4 regions of the Aeromonas sp. R6-2 genome follow, and region 1 is predicted to be linked to each of the others. Evidence: predicted binding sites of a transcription regulator. Region 1 holds the regulator's gene; each other region holds the start of a gene.
The links. The regulator sigma-54, encoded in region 1, starts transcription at its own class of promoters, with help from an activator protein. The targets are predictions, from matches to a motif close to TGGCACNGTTTTNGCTT.
Positions count from the first base shown of each region.

Region 2: flgB (flagellar basal body rod protein FlgB) is a predicted target of sigma-54. The motif match lies at 1,887-1,903, and genes of this name have one in related genera.
Region 3: AB5Y48_RS09315 (Na(+)-translocating NADH-quinone reductase subunit A) is a predicted target of sigma-54. The motif match lies at 2,626-2,642, and genes of this name have one in related genera.
Region 4: flgA (flagellar basal body P-ring formation chaperone FlgA) is a predicted target of sigma-54. The motif match lies at 2,622-2,638, and genes of this name have one in related genera.

Region 1 covers NZ_JBFODE010000035.1:19,486-23,691, forward strand. Annotated here, with positions in the region: gene rapZ (RNase adapter RapZ) at 1-297, opposite strand, end outside; gene ptsN (PTS IIA-like nitrogen regulatory protein PtsN) at 335-781, opposite strand; gene hpf (ribosome hibernation promoting factor) at 783-1,070, opposite strand; gene AB5Y48_RS08450 (RNA polymerase factor sigma-54) at 1,092-2,540, opposite strand; gene lptB (LPS export ABC transporter ATP-binding protein) at 2,594-3,319, opposite strand; gene lptA (lipopolysaccharide transport periplasmic protein LptA) at 3,324-3,845, opposite strand; gene lptC (LPS export ABC transporter periplasmic protein LptC) at 3,832-4,206, opposite strand, start outside.
Region 2 covers NZ_JBFODE010000072.1:49,057-53,262, reverse strand. Annotated here, with positions in the region: gene AB5Y48_RS19325 (flagellar protein) at 1-333, shown strand, start outside; gene flgN (flagellar export chaperone FlgN) at 335-760, opposite strand; gene flgM (flagellar biosynthesis anti-sigma factor FlgM) at 757-1,035, opposite strand; gene flgA (flagellar basal body P-ring formation chaperone FlgA) at 1,118-1,807, opposite strand; gene flgB (flagellar basal body rod protein FlgB) at 1,943-2,317, shown strand; gene flgCL (lateral flagellar basal body rod protein FlgCL) at 2,320-2,742, shown strand; gene AB5Y48_RS19295 (flagellar hook capping FlgD N-terminal domain-containing protein) at 2,746-3,465, shown strand; gene flgEL (lateral flagellar hook protein FlgEL) at 3,481-4,206, shown strand, end outside.
Region 3 covers NZ_JBFODE010000037.1:118,058-122,263, reverse strand. Annotated here, with positions in the region: gene AB5Y48_RS09320 (NADH:ubiquinone reductase (Na(+)-transporting) subunit B) at 1-1,007, opposite strand, end outside; gene AB5Y48_RS09315 (Na(+)-translocating NADH-quinone reductase subunit A) at 1,011-2,351, opposite strand; gene AB5Y48_RS09310 (BolA family transcriptional regulator) at 2,732-3,043, opposite strand; gene AB5Y48_RS09305 (alpha-ketoglutarate-dependent dioxygenase AlkB) at 3,080-3,658, opposite strand; gene AB5Y48_RS09300 (methyltransferase) at 3,737-4,206, shown strand, end outside.
Region 4 covers NZ_JBFODE010000029.1:168,166-172,371, reverse strand. Annotated here, with positions in the region: partial or broken gene AB5Y48_RS05550 (peptide ABC transporter substrate-binding protein) at 1-462, shown strand, start outside; gene yfcE (phosphodiesterase) at 473-1,015, shown strand; gene flgN (flagellar export chaperone FlgN) at 1,019-1,435, opposite strand; gene flgM (flagellar biosynthesis anti-sigma factor FlgM) at 1,432-1,755, opposite strand; gene flgA (flagellar basal body P-ring formation chaperone FlgA) at 1,827-2,498, opposite strand; gene AB5Y48_RS05525 (chemotaxis protein CheV) at 2,662-3,573, shown strand; gene AB5Y48_RS05520 (protein-glutamate O-methyltransferase CheR) at 3,593-4,206, shown strand, end outside.

The DNA.
Region 1 (4,206 bases):
CCCGTAGCGGCGCAGCAGGGTGCTGTTGTCGGCATCGAAGAAGAAGCTCGAATAGTCCACCCGCTTCTCACTGCGCACCTGGCGCAGCAGCTCATCGAGTTTATCGGGCACCTGCGGCAGGTTGCGCACATCGATGCTCACTGCCAGCTTGTCGTACTGCCCCTCCAGCGCCACGATAAGCTGGGGCAGCAGGACAACCGGCAAGTTGTCGACACAGTAGTACCCCAGATCCTCCAGAACCCTCAGGGCAACCGTCTTGCCGGCCCCGGAGCGGCCGCTGACGACGATGAGTTGCATACTTCCTCCTTACATCCTGGAGAGCCCGCGGCGGGGTTCAGGCGGAAATCATGATCTGGTAGAGCTCTTCATCGCTGGCCGCCTGGCGCAACTGACGGCAGATGCCTTTGTCAGCAAGCCGCGAGGCCATCATGGAGAGCGTCTTGAGGTGCTGCTTGCATTCGCTCTCGGGAACCAGCAGCGCAAAGAGAAGGTCGACCGGTTGGTTGTCGATCGCATCGAAGGAGATGGGCTCTTCGAAGGTGAGCAGCACGGCGGTCGGGGGAAATTCGTCCCCGATACGGCCATGGGGAATGGCGATACCGCCGCCGATCCCGGTACTGCCCATCTTTTCACGGGCCAACAGGCACTCGAACAGGGTCTGACGAGAAGTGCCCAGATGATCGGCCGCCAACTCACTGATGAGTTCCAGCGCCCGCTTCTTACTACTACAAGGGACTGCACTCCGGGTGCAGTCCCTGCTCAATATGTGTTCCAGTTGCATCTTATTTTTGCTGTAGCTTGTCTTTGTGCTTGATGATCTGTCGATCCAGCTTGTCGATCAGGGTATCGATAGCGGCATACATGTCCGCATGCTCGGAGTTGGCGAAGACTTCGCCACCGTTGACGTGCAGCTTGGCCTCGGCGATCTGCTTGAGCTTCTCGACATTGAGAACCACGTGCACGTTGTTGATATGGTCGAAATGGCGCTCCAGCTTGGCAAACTTGCTATTGACGTACTCCCGCAGTGCTTCGGTGATCTCTACATGGTGTCCAGTCAGATTGATTTGCATAACGTCTTCCTTTTGTTTTGCCTACACCAGGCGTTTGCGCTGATTGGAGGGTGGAATCATGAGGGACTCGCGATACTTGGCGATGGTCCTTCGTGCCACCATGATCCCCTGCTCTGCCAGCAGATCGGTGATCTTGCTGTCGCTAAGCGGCTTGGCAGGGTTTTCGGCCGTCACCAGTTTCTTGATCAAGGCGCGGATGGCGGTCGATGAACATTCTCCCCCACCTTCGGTATTCACATGGCTCGAGAAGAAGTACTTCAGCTCGAAAATACCGCGGGGAGTATGCATAAATTTCTGGGTAGTCACCCGGGAGATGGTCGACTCGTGCATCTCCACCGCCTCGGCGATGTCGTTCAGCACCATCGGCTTCATCGCCTCCTCCCCATACTCGAAGAAGCCCTGCTGCTGCTCGACGATGCAGTTGGCCACCTTGAGCAGGGTCTCGTTACGGCTCTCCAGGCTCTTGATAAACCAGCGAGCCTCCTGCAAATGGGAGCGGATAAACTGGGTATCTGTGCTGCTGCGGGCGTTACGCGCCATGGCCGCATAGGTCTCATTGACCCTGATCCGCGGCGCGCTGTCGGGATTGAGCTCGACCACCCAGCGCTTTCCCTTCTTGACCACGGAGACATCCGGAATCACGTATTGGGAATCGCTCTGCACCACACTATTACCGGGGCGGGGCTCGAGCTGAAGGATCATGTCGAGCACCTCCTTGAGCTCGCTCTCCTTGAGCCGGGTCTTGCGCGCCAGTGTCCGGTAATCGCGGGCCCCCAGCAGATCCATGTGCTCGGTCACCACCTCGATCGCCTCTTTGAGCCAGGGGAGGGTCGGTTCAAACTGGCCAAGCTGGATCAGCAGACACTCCTGCACCGAGCGGGCGGCCACCCCGACGGGGTCGAAATGCTGCACCCGTTTGAGCACGGCTTCAACCTCGTCCATCTCCACACTGTATTCTTCGGAGCTGACTGCCATCTGAATATCTTCGAGGGTCACGGTCAGGTAGCCGGACTCGTCGATGGCATCGATAATAGCCAGGGCGATGGCGGCATCGAGATCGGAGAAGGGGGTGAGACGCATCTGCCACAGCAGATAGTCCTGCAGGTTTTCGGTGGTTTCCCCCTGGTAGACGGTCTCTTCCCCGTCGAAGGAGGGCGTCGCCAGCTGGGCCGTGCCGGCCGAGTAGACCTCATCCCAGGTCGTATCAACCGGTAATTCGTCAGGCATCTGCTCCTGGGACATGGCCTCGGAGCTATCCATCTGGCTGGCATCGCCGACTTCCGGCATAGGCTCTCGCCCATCCGGATCCAGATCACTTTCCTCCTGCTCCAGCAATGGGTTGCTCTCTAAGGCTTGCTGGATTTCCTGCTGAAGTTCCAGGGACGAAAGCTGGAGTAAACGGATGGCCTGTTGTAATTGTGGCGTCATGGTCAGCTGTTGACCCAGACGCAGCTGCAGTGTCGGCTTCATCTACGTTGGAATGTCCTTATGTTCAGCATTCAGGCGAGGGGAGATCACCCTTACTATAGACTGAATTGATCCCCCAGATAGACCCGCTTGACCTGTTCATCGGCCAGGATCTGCTCCGGGGTTCCTTCGGCGATCATCTTGCCATGGCTGACGATATAAGCCTTCTCGCATACATCCAGAGTCTCCCTGACATTGTGGTCCGTGATCAAGACGCCGAGCCCGCGATCCTTGAGATGCTGGATGATCTTCTTGATGTCTATCACAGAAATCGGGTCCACGCCGGCAAAGGGCTCGTCGAGCAGAATGAAGCGGGGATCCGCCGCCAGGGCACGGGCGATCTCGACCCGACGGCGCTCGCCACCGGAGAGACTCTGGCCCAGGTTGTCCCGAATATGGGTAATGTTGAACTCTTCCAGCAATTGCTCGACCAGATCGACCCGCTCCTCTTTGGAGAGTCCCTTGCGCGTCTCCATGACCCCCATCAGGTTGTCGTAGACCGAGAGACGACGAAAGATGGAGGCCTCCTGGGGCAGGTAGCCGATTCCGTTACGGGCACGCTGGTGCATCGGCTGGGCGCTGATGTCACGATCGTCGATGGTGATGTGGCCCGCGTCCCGTTGAACCAGGCCCACAATCATGTAAAAGGAGGTGGTCTTGCCGGCTCCGTTCGGCCCGAGCAGGCCCACGATCTGACCCGTGCCCACCTCCAGACTCACGTCGCTGACCACCATGCGGCTCTTGTAGCTCTTCTGCAGGCCTACCGCCTTCAATACCGCCATGAGCTTACTCCTTCTTGCCGTCAGCCGGCTTGTCAAAACTCTCCACCTGATCGGGGAGGAAGACCGTCTTGACCCGTGAGCCGGTATCGCTGCTCTCGGCCATCATCTTCTGTTTGACGATGTCATAGCGGATCAGATCGCCGTTAACCTGGCTATCTTCCTGCTTGAGCTGGCCATTGCCGGTGATGGTCACCAGACGCTTCTTGAGCTCATAGCGAATGGTGTCCCCATGGGCGTTGACCGGCTTGCCGTTGTCCAGGATCTGGAAGAAGGTGGCCGGTTTGCCATAAGCGGTCATCACCTCGGACCCCTTCTCGGCCCCGCGCACCACGACCACCTTGTCGGCGTGGATCTTGATAGTGCCCTGGGTGATGATCACATCCTTGGTAAAGGTGAGGCGGTTATCCTGCAACTCGGCCGTCTGGGTCACCGCATCCACATAGACCGGCTCGGCGAAATCCGACTGCTTGGCCTGCAGGGTGCCGCAGCAGAGCAGGGCCACCAGGGCGAGATTAACGTTTTTCATTGAAATAGATCGCATGACTCTGTTCCAGTAACTCAAAGTAGCGCTTGTCCAGATTGCCCCTGAGACCGAGTCCCTCGGTCTGCAGGTCCTTGCCAAGCATCTTGACCTCTTGATTGCTGCGTATGTCCTGATTATTCAGGTCCAGCTCCATATATTCGGTATCGAGGCGCTTCACCGGCCCCTCCTCCAGCAGTCCGTCCACCTGTACCTTGCGGCGCAAGATGGCGTTATCACCGACGTTAAGCACCCCCTCCTCGGCGGTAAGGCTCCATTCGGGCCGCCCTTGCTCATCGTAGCGATAGAAGATGGGTTGAGTCATGTTGACCATCTCGATGGCACGGAAATACTCGGCGTAGACAGA
Region 2 (4,206 bases), on a different contig from region 1:
GCCGAGCGTGAGGAGCAGCGCGCCCTGCGTCTGCAGGGGGTACTCGGCGAGCTGGCTCGCCCTCCCGCCCAGCCTCACCCCCTGCTGTGGCAGAATCAGCAGCAGATGGGCCAGCAGGTGCGACGGCTGTTCGAGCATCAGGTGCAGCAGAGTGCCCTGGCCCGACTCGAGCTGGAGCGTCATGAGGCGGTGCTGCGCCATCAGTTTGGGCGGGTGAAGGGGCTGGAGCAGTTAATCTTGCGCCGGGAAGAGGGGGTGCGGCTGCGGGAGGAGCTGGGGGTTCAGCGCCAGCTTGACGAGCTTGCCACCCAGCGCTTCCTGCGCCGGGAGTGAATCAGGCGGGCTCTGGATAGGCGTCCTGCTGTCCCAGCAGCTGGCGTATGGTCTCGACCTGGCCGGCCAGCAGACGACCGTTACGCTCGTTTTTCTGTTTGCACTGGATAAGCAACTGCTCGAGGCGCAGCCAGAGGGGAGAGAAACGGCGCTGCACCGGCTCGGGCAGACGACCGATGAGGCAGGCCATCCCCTGCTGATCCGGCTCCAGCCCAAAGGCGCGCAGCTGTTGGCAGCGGGCCTGGGCCGACGCCTGGACCTCTCCCATCAGGCCGGTCAGGGTCAGGTTGAAGCGGGTCAGCCCCTCAACGTCATGGGTGCCCAGCAGCTGGTATTGCTCGTCGAGCAGCTGGCAGAGTCGCTGGTAGCGACCGAGATCCTGCTGGACTCCCTGGATCAGGGCCTGGAGACGCTGGCGCGGGGTCATTTGCGGTGTAGATCGACGATGGCGCGGCCCAGGGTTTCCATGTCCAGGGTCAGCTTGCCCTCGGCGATGGCCTGGCGGATCTGGCGAACCTTGTCCATGTCCACGTCGGAGAGATCCTGCATGCGCTGGCGCGCCTGCTCGAGCCCTTGCGCCTCCACGCTGATCTCGGCCTGGGCCCGGGGCGAGGGGGCGGCGGCCGGCGTGCCCGGCAGGCTCTCCTGCTTGTGGGGCTTGGCGGCCTGAAAGAGGGCGCCGTCGGTGCGTTGAATCTTCATAGACTGATGCTTCCTGTTGTCCTGTCACTAAACAGCGACCGCTTTGCCCGATAACTTTAGGTGGGGGCCATCACCTTTGCGCTCAGAAGCGGGTCTCCACTTCCCCCCGCCCGATCACCCAGGCCTGCACCTCCTTGCCGGAGGAGAGGTTGCGCACCCGGACTGCCTCGCCCACCACCCCATCCTGCAGGGCCTCACCGCGCATGGAGGCGCTGAACCCCTCGCTGGCGGCACGGATGATCACCTCCTGACCCCGCTCCACCGCATGGCGCACCTTGAGATCGAGCTCGCCGATGAGCTGACCGGCGCGCAGGTTGCGGCTGCTCTGCGCTCCCTGCAGGGGGCGGTTGGCGGGGATAAAGCCCCGGTAGAGGCGGCTCACCTCCACCGGCTGGCTCACCAGGTCTTCGGCCCCGATACGCTGGCCCCGCTCGATGTCCCGTGCCGCCCGCCACACCGGCAGGGTGACGCGCACCTCGACCCGGCCACGCAGGCTCCAGGCGGGATCGCTGCAGCGGATGAGATAGGGGCGACGACCGAAGGGCTCCCGGTATTGACCCCCTCCCTCCAGCACCAGGGGCTGTTTGCAGGGGGGCAGCTCGTCGGCCCCCGGCGCTACCCAGACCTGGTAGCTGGCCTCGGGGGTGGGCCACTGCTGGCTCTGACCATAGTGCTCGAGCCGGGTGCGTGCATCCTCCAGCAGTTGCTGCTCCAGGGAGGCCTGGACCATGGGCGCGAGCAGAAGGAGCAGGGCGAGCGGTGACTTCCTCATCGGAAACGGCACTTCCTCTTTCGGTGGAGTGGGGTCATCGGGGACCGTTAGGGCGCCCATTATACGTCATGGCACAAGCTGGCATGACTCTTGTTTAAGGCATCCCCACCTTGCCATGCAACCACAGGACGAAGGATGAGTATCTCATTTGACCAAGCCCTCGGGGTTCACCCCTATGCCCTGCAGGTGCGCACCGAACGGGCGCGCATCATCGCCGGCAACCTGGCCAACGTCGACACCCCGGGCTACCTGGCGCGGGATCTTGACTACAAGGCGATCCTCTCCCGCGTGGCCGACCGTGTCTCGGCCGGTCAGATGGAGAGCGTCACCATGGGCGAGGTGGATCATCCTCTCTACCGCATTCCCTTTCAGCCCTCCCAGGATGGCAACACGGCGGAGCTCGGGGTGGAGCAGGGCAAGTTTGCCAACAACGCCATGGATTACCAGACCAGTCTGACCTTCCTCAATATGAAGATCAGCGGTATCGCCAAGGCCATAGAGGGACGCTGATCATGTCGTTCAATCGTATCTATGACATAGCGGGCAGCGCCATGCGTGCCCAGACCGTGCGCCTCGACACGGTCGCCTCCAACCTGGCCAACGTGGACAGTGTGGCGGGGAGCGAGGATGAGGCCTTTCGCGCCATCAAGCCGGTCTTCTCCACCCTCTACAAGCGGGTGCAGGAGAGCGGTGGCCTGGGGGCGGCCGAGGTCTCCATCGCCGGGGTGGTGCAGTCGGACCGGGAGGTGCAAAAGCGCCTCGAGCCCGACAATCCGCTGGCCGACGAGCAGGGCTATGTCTACTACTCCAACGTCAATGCCGTCGAGGAGATGGCCGACATGATGAGCGCCTCCCGCGGTTTCGAGACCTCGGTCGAGGTGATGAACCGAATCGCCAGCATGCAGCAGGGTCTGCTGCGTTTAGGACAGGGTTAAACCATGAGCCTCTCTCCGCTCTCTTCCCTCGATACCGCCCGCGGTAGCGCCTTCCAGCAGGTTGACCCCAAGGTCGCGAGCAATCCTGCCACCTCCCAGAGCAGCAGCCAGGGGGCGACCCAGAGCAGCGCCCAGAATGGCGGCATGACCCTGCGCAACGAATTTCTACAGATGATGGTGGCCCAGATCCAGAACCAGGATCCCACCAATCCCCTCGACGGCACCCAGTACGTGACCCAGCTGGCCCAGTTCAGCATGGTGGAGGGGGTCGAGCAGCTGAAGGTGCTGCAGCAGCAGTCCATCGCCATGATGGATACCCAGCAGGTGCTGGCGGCCACCAACCTGGTGGGCCAGGAGGTGATGGTGCCCGCCGAGGGGATCACCCTGGCCAGTGAGCAGGGGGTGCGTGGCCAGATCGAGCTGCCGGGGGCGGCGGATCAGGTGACCCTCACCGTCTACGACGAGTTTGGCCAGAAGGTGCAGAGCCGCGAGTGGGGGGCCCGGAAGGGAGGGGTCATCGACTATCAACTCGATGCCCTGCCCCCCGGCAAGTACAGCGTCAAGGTGGAGGCGAAGGGCCCCGCCCTCTCCTCCCAGCCCAAGAATTATCTGGCCAGCTCGGTAGAGCGGGTCAACCTGCCGGGGGACGGCCAGATCATGTTACAGGTCACCGGCATCGGTGATGTCCCCCTCTTCAGCGCCGTCCAGTTCGGCCAGGCATAACTCAAGGAGAAGCAGATGTCTTTCAACATTGGCCTGAGCGGCCTGCGCGCCGTCAACCAGGAGCTGGGCGTCATCAGCAATAACATCGCCAACGTGAGCACCGCCGGCTTCAAGTCGAGCCGCGCCGAGTTCGCCGCCATCTACAGTGGCGGCCAGGCGGGCGGGGTGGAGATGAGCAATGCCAGTCAGAACTTCGATCGCAACGGGGATCTGATGCGCACCGGGCGTGCCCTGGATCTCGCCATCTCCGGTGGCGGCTTCTTTATGCTCAAGAATGAGAGTGGCCAGACCTCCTATACCCGTGCCGGCATGTTCCAAAAGGATGCGGGTAACTATCTGGTCAATGCCGCCGGCGATCGCCTGCAGGGATATGGCATCAACCCCGACGGCACCCTCAAGAACGGGGTGGTGGGGGACATCCAGGTGAGCACCGCCAACCTGCCGGCCAAGGCCTCCACCAATCTGGAGTTCGTGGCCAACCTCAAGGCGGGGGCCTCTGTCATCGACCCGGCGGTCAACCCCTTCAACCCGACCGACTCCAAGAGCTTCAGCTACTCCCAGTCGAGCAAGGTCTATGACTCCCTCGGGGTCGAACACACCCTGACCCAGTATTTCGTCAAGACCGCCGACAACAAGTGGCAGGTGCACACCGCCTTCGATGGCACAGTGACCGGTGCGGCCATCCCCATGGAGTTCAATACCAACGGTACCCTCAAGAGCCCGACCGCCAATCCCTCCCTG
Region 3 (4,206 bases), on a different contig from region 1:
ATGCCGAAGGCAAAACCGCCCAGCACCAGATGCCAGTGCCACGGCATGCTGAACATGGGGTTGGTATCAGAACCGACCACGTTGAACAGCAGGGAGGTGGCGATCATGCCGATCATCACGCCGGCGATGATGCGCCAGGAGGCGATGCGCATGTAGACGATCATGGCGCCGCCGAGCAGGATCATCAGGGTAGAGACTTCGCCGATAGAGCCCGGCAGGTTGCCGAGGAAGGCGTCCATCCAGCTGATAGCCTGACCGGTCGCCGCATTGACCAGACCAGCCTGACCACCCTGGGCCCACTGGCTCAGCGCGGTGGCGCCGGAGAAGCCATCGACGGCAACCCAGACTGCATCACCGGAGATCTGGGCCGGGTAAGCGAAGAACAGGAAGGCACGACCGGCCAGGGCCGGGTTCAGGAAGTTTTTGCCGGTACCACCGAACACTTCCTTGGCCATCACCACACCGAAGGTGATACCCAGAGCAGCCTGCCACAAGGGCAGTTCGGGCGGCACGATCAGGGCAAACAGGATCGAGGTCACGAAGAAGCCTTCGTTGATCTCGTGCTTGCGCACCATGGCGAACAGCACTTCCCAGAAACCACCGACGAAGAAGACGGTGATATAGATCGGGAAGAAGTGAGCGGCACCGATCAGCATCTTGCTGCCGACACCCGCCACGGCCGGATCCAGAGAAGCCCCCAGCAGGGAGGCCAGGGTGTACTGCCAGGTATCGAGGCCGGCGGCGCTACCCAGTTGGGCGACGGCGCTCATGGCCTGGTTACCGACGTTGTACATGCCCCAGAACATGGCCGGGAAGACGGCCAGCCACACCATGATCATCATGCGCTTGAGATCGAGCGCATCACGGACGTGGGAAGAGGAGCGGGTCACGGAACCCGGGGTATAGAAAAGCGTGTACGCCGCTTCGAACAGGGCATAGTACTTCTCGTACTTGCCGCCCGGCTCGAAGTGATGTTCCATCTTTTCAAGAAGTTGCTTAAAACTCATCGCTTAACCTTCCTGTTCGATCTTGGTCAGGCAGTGGCGCAGAATCGGACCGTATTCGGTCTTGCCCGGGCAGACGAAGGTACACAGGGCCAGATCCTCTTCATCCAGCTCCAGGCAACCGAGAGCCTGGGCACCGTCCGTGTCACCGGCGACCAGGTCGCGCAGCAGCAGGGTCGGCAGGATGTCCAGCGGCATCACTCGCTCGTAGTTACCAATCGGCACCATGGAGCGATCACTACCGTTGGTACTGGTGGTGAAGTTGAACAGCTTGCCCTTGAAGAGGTGGGACAGGGTGGTACGAGTGATGGTGAACTTGTCGGCACTGGGATTGGCCCAGCCGAGGAACTCCTTCTCGCGCCCTTCACCCAGCACGCTGACCTGATTGTGGTAGCGACCCAGGTAGGCGACTTCACCCCTGGCATGCACACCGCTCAGGATAGAGCCGGAGATGATGCGGTTCTCGTCGGCACGCAGCTCGTTATTGGTCAGCTGAGCCATGCTGGCACCGATGCGGGTACGCAGCAGACGCGGCTTGAGCACGTTCGGACCGGCCAGGGAGATTACCTTGTCGGTGCAGATCTCACCGGTGGTGAAGAGCTTGCCGTAGGCAATCACATCCTGGTAGTTGATGTGCCAGACACACTTGTGGGCACTCACCGCATCCAGGAAATGGATGTGGGTACCGGGCAGACCGGCCGGGTGCGGGCCCACAAAGACCTCTTCCTGTACCTGAGACAGGGTGGACTGGGGCAGGCTACCCTCGGCCTTGCACACATACACCTTGCCATCGGTCAGACGGCTCAGTACCGCCAGGCCATCGACGAAGGCCTGGGCCTGTTCGCGGATGACAAGCTCGGCACTGGCAGCCAGCGGATTGGAGTCCATGGCGGTGACGAAGATGGCGCGCGCAGCGCTACCCACGGCGGGCACCTTGCTAAACGGGCGGGTGCGCAGGGCGACCCACTGGCCGGACTCGACCAGGATCTCCTGGACCTTGGCCCGGTCAAGCTGGGGCAGCTCGGCGGAAGAGAAGGCGGCAAAGGTGATCTGCTCGTCGCCGTCGATATCGATCACGACAGATTGCAGAACTCGTTTGTCACCACGGTTAATCTCGGCAACGACACCGGCAGCAGGGGCAGTGAATTTCACGCCAGGATTCTTCTTGTCTTCAAAAAGAATCTGGCCCTTCTTGACGCGATCCCCGACCTTGACGGCCATGGTGGGACGCATCCCCACGTACTCCTCGCCGAGTGTAGCGACACGGGTGATGGCGGGGCCATCGTAGATTACTTGCTCTGGCGCACCCAACACGGGGATGTCCAGTCCTTTTTTAATTGTAATCATACTCACTTGCACTACCGTTACGGGAAGACAGGTTGGTAAGTGCCGGGAGAGGCTCCCGACTGTGGATTGACTCTCCGGGATGTAGTCGAAGGTGACCACATCCATGGAAATTCAAAAAGCGATTGAGTTTATCATCTCGGTGATTCCCCCCGCCATGACAAAACAGGAAAATTCACGCAACATCACAAAAATCACCCTACAAACTGTGATAGTGAATTCGAAGTGACTTTTCAAGCAGGACAAGGGGATAACCCCAACATACCCATTAAGGGATAAACAAAATTTATCCCCTCCATGGTCAAGAAAATTTAATGATTAAAATCCATCCTGACACCGGATAAAGCACCATCGATTGCCGACCGATGAGGGAACACAGAGCCTTACAATGTCGGTTTGCCCACACAGGAAGGCGTGCGCGGCGCCCCTTCCCGAGCCTGCCACTCGGCGTCAGTGTAGGTGTGCAGAGCCAGGGCGTGCAGAGTACTTGCCAGCTCCTCGGCCAACAGGGCATTGATTCTGCGATGACGTGCCAACAGACGCTCACCGGCAAAGCATTCGCTCACGACAATTACCTTGAAGTGGCTCTCGGCCCCCGGCTCGGTACGATGCATGTGACTCTCATTGATAACCTCGAGATGGCTCGGGGCGAGGGCCTCCCGTAACTTCTGCTCGATGTGGGTTTGCAACTGCATAAAACAGACTCCGCTGACTGACGATGGAGAGCCATTCTAACGGCCCGGCTGGATCAAACGAAAGGTGAGGCTGATGCGCGGCCCGACCCGACTCCGGGTTTTGGGCAGGCAGTGCTGCCAGCATGACTGCAGACCCGGCGCCATCAGCAGCAAGGAGCCAGGCTCCAGCCACCACTCCTCGCGGCACCGATGATCCTCCAGTCGGCGCAGCAAGAAGCGTCGGCATGCCCCCAAAGAGACGGCCGCCACCGCAGGCGCCGCGCCAAGCTCGGCCTCATCGTCCCGATGCCACCCGATGCTGTCACTGCCGCTTCGGTAGTGATTGAGCAACACGCTGTTAAAGGCATATCCCGTGGCGGTGCAGACCCTGTCGCGCAGCTGTGCCAAGGGCTCAGGCCAGGGGGTGGCGGGGAGCTGCAAGCCCGAATAGCGGTAGGGGCTGTCACCATACCAGGCGCTCAGCCTCGGCTGAGGCAGAGTCCGGCCAAACAGCCGTACCCGGTATTGCTGCCACCTTATCTCCTCCAGCCATTGCCACCACCACGCTTGCTCCTCTTGCGTGAGCCAGCCGGGCCAATACCGCAAAGCGGCCCCTTCCGGATGAGTGGCCTTCATTTATCCTCCCGATGAGATATGACTTCTGACGCCGAGCCGCTAAAATAGCGGCCCCGTTTATGTCACGCCGGAGCCCTGATGCTGACCCGTCTCGATCATCCCCATTGCCAGTTTGAGCTGCTGCGCTATCCGCCACAAGCCAACGACCCGTTACAGGCCTGGGATGCTGCCGACGAATACCTGATCACCACCCTGGCCGAGGAGGGGATAGCGGCCGGCGCCGTGGTGATCATGAATGACAGTTTTGGTGCACTCACCGCATTTTTGCACGCCCATCACCCGCACTTTGTCAGCGACTCTTTCGTCAGCCGCCGCGGCGCCGAAGAGAACCTCAGGCGCAACGGCCTGGCTCCCGACAGCGTCGTCTGGCAGGATGCCCTGGCTCCTCTGCCTGCGGCACCGGCGCTGGTCGTCATCAAGGTGACCAAGTACCAGGCCCTGCTCGAGCAGCAACTGATCGCCCTCTCCCGGGTGGTGACACCGCAGACCCGTATCCTCGCCGCCGGCAAGGCCAAGGAGATCCACACCTCCACCCTGCAGCTGTTTGA
Region 4 (4,206 bases), on a different contig from region 1:
ACCTACAACCACTCTGAGCTTCAGAAAAAAATGGCGCTTGCCGTTGCCGCCATGTGGAAACCGCTGGGAGTCGAGCTGGCCTTGCGTGACAGGGAGTGGGATGCCTATCAGGAGGCCAAGGATAGCGGGGACTTCACCATAGCCCGCTCCTTTGCCTTTGGTGATTATGTAGAGCCTTCGGCGCTGCTCAATCTCTTTCGCTGTGGTGATCCGCAAAACGAGAGCGGTTACTGTAACCCCGGCTACGATGCGTTGCTGGATCAGGCATCGAACACCCTGGATGAGGCCGGGCGGACCCGTCTCTATCAGGAGGCAGAGCGGCGCTTGCTGGCGGATCAGCCGATTATCCCCATCTATCACTATCACCAGATGCGGCTGGTGGATCCCGCCCTGCGGGGGCTGCCGACTCAAAATCTCAAGGGAGAGGTCGCCTCCAAGGATCTCTATTTCATCAAGCAGTGAGGTAATGATGATGAAGATTGCCCTGTTAGCCGACATACACGGTTGCTTGCCGGCACTGGCGCGCGTGTTGGCCCATCTTGAGCGGCGGGCGCCGGACCATATTGTCCTGCTCGGCGACCTGCTCAATCATGGACCCCGCAACCCGGTTCCCGAGGGGTATCAGCCTGCTGCCGTGGCCGACCGCCTCAACGAGCGGGCCGAGCAGATGATCGCGGTGCGCGGTAACTGCGATTCCGAGGTCGATCAGATGCTGCTGCGTTTTCCCTGCACCGCCCCCTATAACCAGATGCTGGTAGACGGGCGGCGCTGGTTTGTGACCCACGGCCATCTCTATCGCCCCGATGAGGTTTCGTTGCCTGATGGCTCACTCTATATCAGTGGTCATACCCATGTTCCCCAATTGGAATCGCAAGGAACTCGAGTACGGCTCAATCCGGGATCGATCACCTTCCCCCGTGGGGAGTGGCCGGCCAGTTTCGGTTGGTATGAGGAGGGGAGAATGCAGATCCTCGAGGTCGCGTCGGGAGATGTTCTCGCCGAGCTGGTGTTGTGAGGATCAGGCTTTGATACCGCGGGTACGAGTGCCCGCGTGGGTATTACCCTTGGCGTCGTAGGTGAGACTGCTGCGATCTTTGAGCTGGGTGAGCAAGCCTGCGAGACGGCGGTTGGCAGTGATGTTGAGCTCGAGCAGCTTGCCGTTGATGTCATTTTGTTCCTGACAGGCTTGTAACTGCGTGGTCAAACTGTTGATCTCGGTCTGAAAATGGCTCAACACCGTCTTGATGTCGGGTTGTGCGGCAATCAGGTGGTCGATGGCCTGGATCTGGTTGGCCAGCTCCTGCTTGCGTTTGAGGAGATCGGGGAGAGAGAGTGCCTGACGCTGCTCGAGGAGGGCGTGTTCCTCTTTGAGCAGCGTCAGCATATCCGCAAGATGGGTACTTTGAAGCGTCAGCAGAGAAGGAAGGTCGTTCATCCGAGCAACTTGTCCAGTTGTCCCTCGAAGGAGGCCATCTTCTTGGCTACCCGCTGGCTGTCGACCTGATATTCACCCGAGGCGATCGCCTTCTTGAGGCTCTCGACACGGCTTTCGTTGCCACTGGCCCCGCTGGAGAGTGTCTTTTGCATCTGCTGTAATTGCTGTGCTTCGCTGGTCAGAGAGACCGAATCCTGGCGTGTTGCGCTGGTACGGCTATCGCTTGCAACGCCGTTTCCTGCCTTGTTGGCGGCAGACTGGCCAGTGCCGCTGCTTTGCAGGCGACTGTTAGCCAAGTTGTTGATGTTGTTGATAGCCATAATCTAATCCTTCGTCTGCTGAGTCTTGCTTACCCAGTATATCGGCGTTCGGCGAGCAACCTTTAGCAAAATTAATGCAGTACGATTACGGCCTGGCCGACGGCGATCACCTTGGCCTTGACCTCGCGACCTGAGTGAAGGTTGGTGACACGGATCATGTCTCCGAAGCTTCCATCTTGCAAGGCACTGACCATTGATTTTATTTGTAAATTTTCCGTTTGAGCAACCAGGGTGATCTGGTCGCCTTTACAGATGACACAGAGTTGGCTGGTCCGCACCGGTTGTCCCGGTCGCAGCTCTCGCTTGCTACGCGCCCCATAGAGGCGCTCCGGCTCGAGGGCGTAGTCACCGCGCAGCATCTGCTCATCCTGATAGGTGATGGTCAACTTGTCGGCGGTCAATAGCTCTCCCTTGCCGACCACTTCGGTGACGGTCACAAAGGGCTTCTGAACCGACACTCTGACGGGAAGGTAGAGATCCCACGTCGGCTGCTCTTCGCATTTCAGGTAGACCGTCGTGTTGCGGCGGATCGTCATGTTGCCGGGCAGGGTAACCGACAGATGCTCACTGCATTCGCTCAAGGGCAGCCGGTTATCGATGGGGCCAGCCTTGACATCAATCCTGGCAGTGGGGGCGCTCTCTATGTTGGCCAGCACGAAGCCTTCGGCCGCACTCTGCAGTCTGCTGATGGTGGATTCTGCCACCTGCGCCACGGCACAGGCCGGAATCAAGAGTAAGAACAAAAGCTTGCTAATCATTTGAAACAGCTGGCCGATAAAGAAATTGTTAACCCACATCAGATCAATTAACTATGCTTGCTCAAAGACGGGTAACTGAACTTTGACGCCAAGCAGTCTCAAATGCCCATGCATGAATGGTGCCAATGCTTTGTTAAGGGAGCTTCCTATGGCCAGTATTCTGGACTCGGTCAACCAGAGAACCCAGTTGGTGGGTCAGAACCGACTGGAGTTGCTGCTGTTTCGGCTTAATGGTCGTCAACGGTTCGGAATTAACGTCTTCAAGGTTCGCGAGGTACTGCAATGTCCGCCGCTCACCGTGATGCCAAAAATCCATCACTGTATTCGTGGTGTTGCGCACATTCGGGGCCAGACAATTTCGGTCATCGATCTCAGCATGGCCACCGGTGGCCGTCCCATTGCCGATCTGACCAAGTGTTTTATGATCATTGCCGAGTACAACCGGTCGGTGCAGGGTTTCCTGGTCAACTCGGTCGAACGCATCATCAATATGAATTGGGAATCTATCCTGCCTCCCCCCAAGGGGGCTGGACGTATCAACTACATGACAGCGGTCACTGAGGTCGATGGTGAGTTGGTCGAGATCCTTGACGTAGAAAAGATCCTCAACGAGATCTCTCCCATCTCCACCGATGTGAGCGAGGAGATCCGTGAGGCCAGTGCAGCCCTTCCCCCGGCAGATCGCCCCGTGTTGGTGGCCGATGATTCCTCGGTGGCTCGCAAACAGGTGCAACGGGCACTCGAGGCTATCGGTATGAAGTGCATCCTGGCCAAAGATGGTCGTGAGGCACTCGACATGCTGATCGACATGTCAAAGCAGGGCCCTATCAGGGATCAGATTGCGTTGGTGATCTCGGATATCGAGATGCCCGAGATGGACGGATATACCTTCACAGCAGAGATCCGTAACAATCCTGCGCTCAAGGATTTACATGTTATCCTGCACACTTCCCTCAGTGGTGTATTCAACCAGGCCATGGTGCAAAAGGTGGGGGCCAACGATTTTATCGCCAAGTTCCAGCCCGATGTATTGGCCAAAGCGGTTCAGAATGCACTCTAGACAAAGAAGAAAGAACTGAATGAAGACACTGTCAGATGATGTATACAAACAGTTCAGTGCCTTTCTGGAGAGCCAGAGCGGTATTGTACTGGGTGATAACAAACAGTATCTGGTCAAAAGTCGCCTCTCCCCCTTGTTGAGTCAGCACGGGGCTGCGAGTCTGGACGAGCTGATCACACGCTCCATGAACATTCGTGAGCGTGACCTGAAGATGGCGGTCGTTGATGCCATGACCACCAATGAAACCTTGTGGTTTCGTGATACTTACCCTTTCCAGCTGTTGACCGAGAAACTCTTTCCCGAACTGGGCAAGAGCGGGCGAGTGGTAAAAATCTGGTCTGCGGCATCATCCTCGGGCCAGGAGCCTTACTCGATCGCCATGACGGCCATTGAGCAGCAGATGAAAAAGCCGGGTACCCTGCCGGGCGGGGTACAGATCGTCGGCACCGATATCTCGGCCTCCATGCTCAATCAGTGCAAGGAGGGGATCTATGACAGCCTTGCTCTGGCACGTGGCCTCTCTCCCGAGCGCAAGAAGATGTTCTTCGAGCCTCATGGAGATAACAAGATGAGGGTGGTTGAGCGAGTCAGAAAATTGACATCTTTTCGCTACCTCAATCTGCTGGAGAGCTA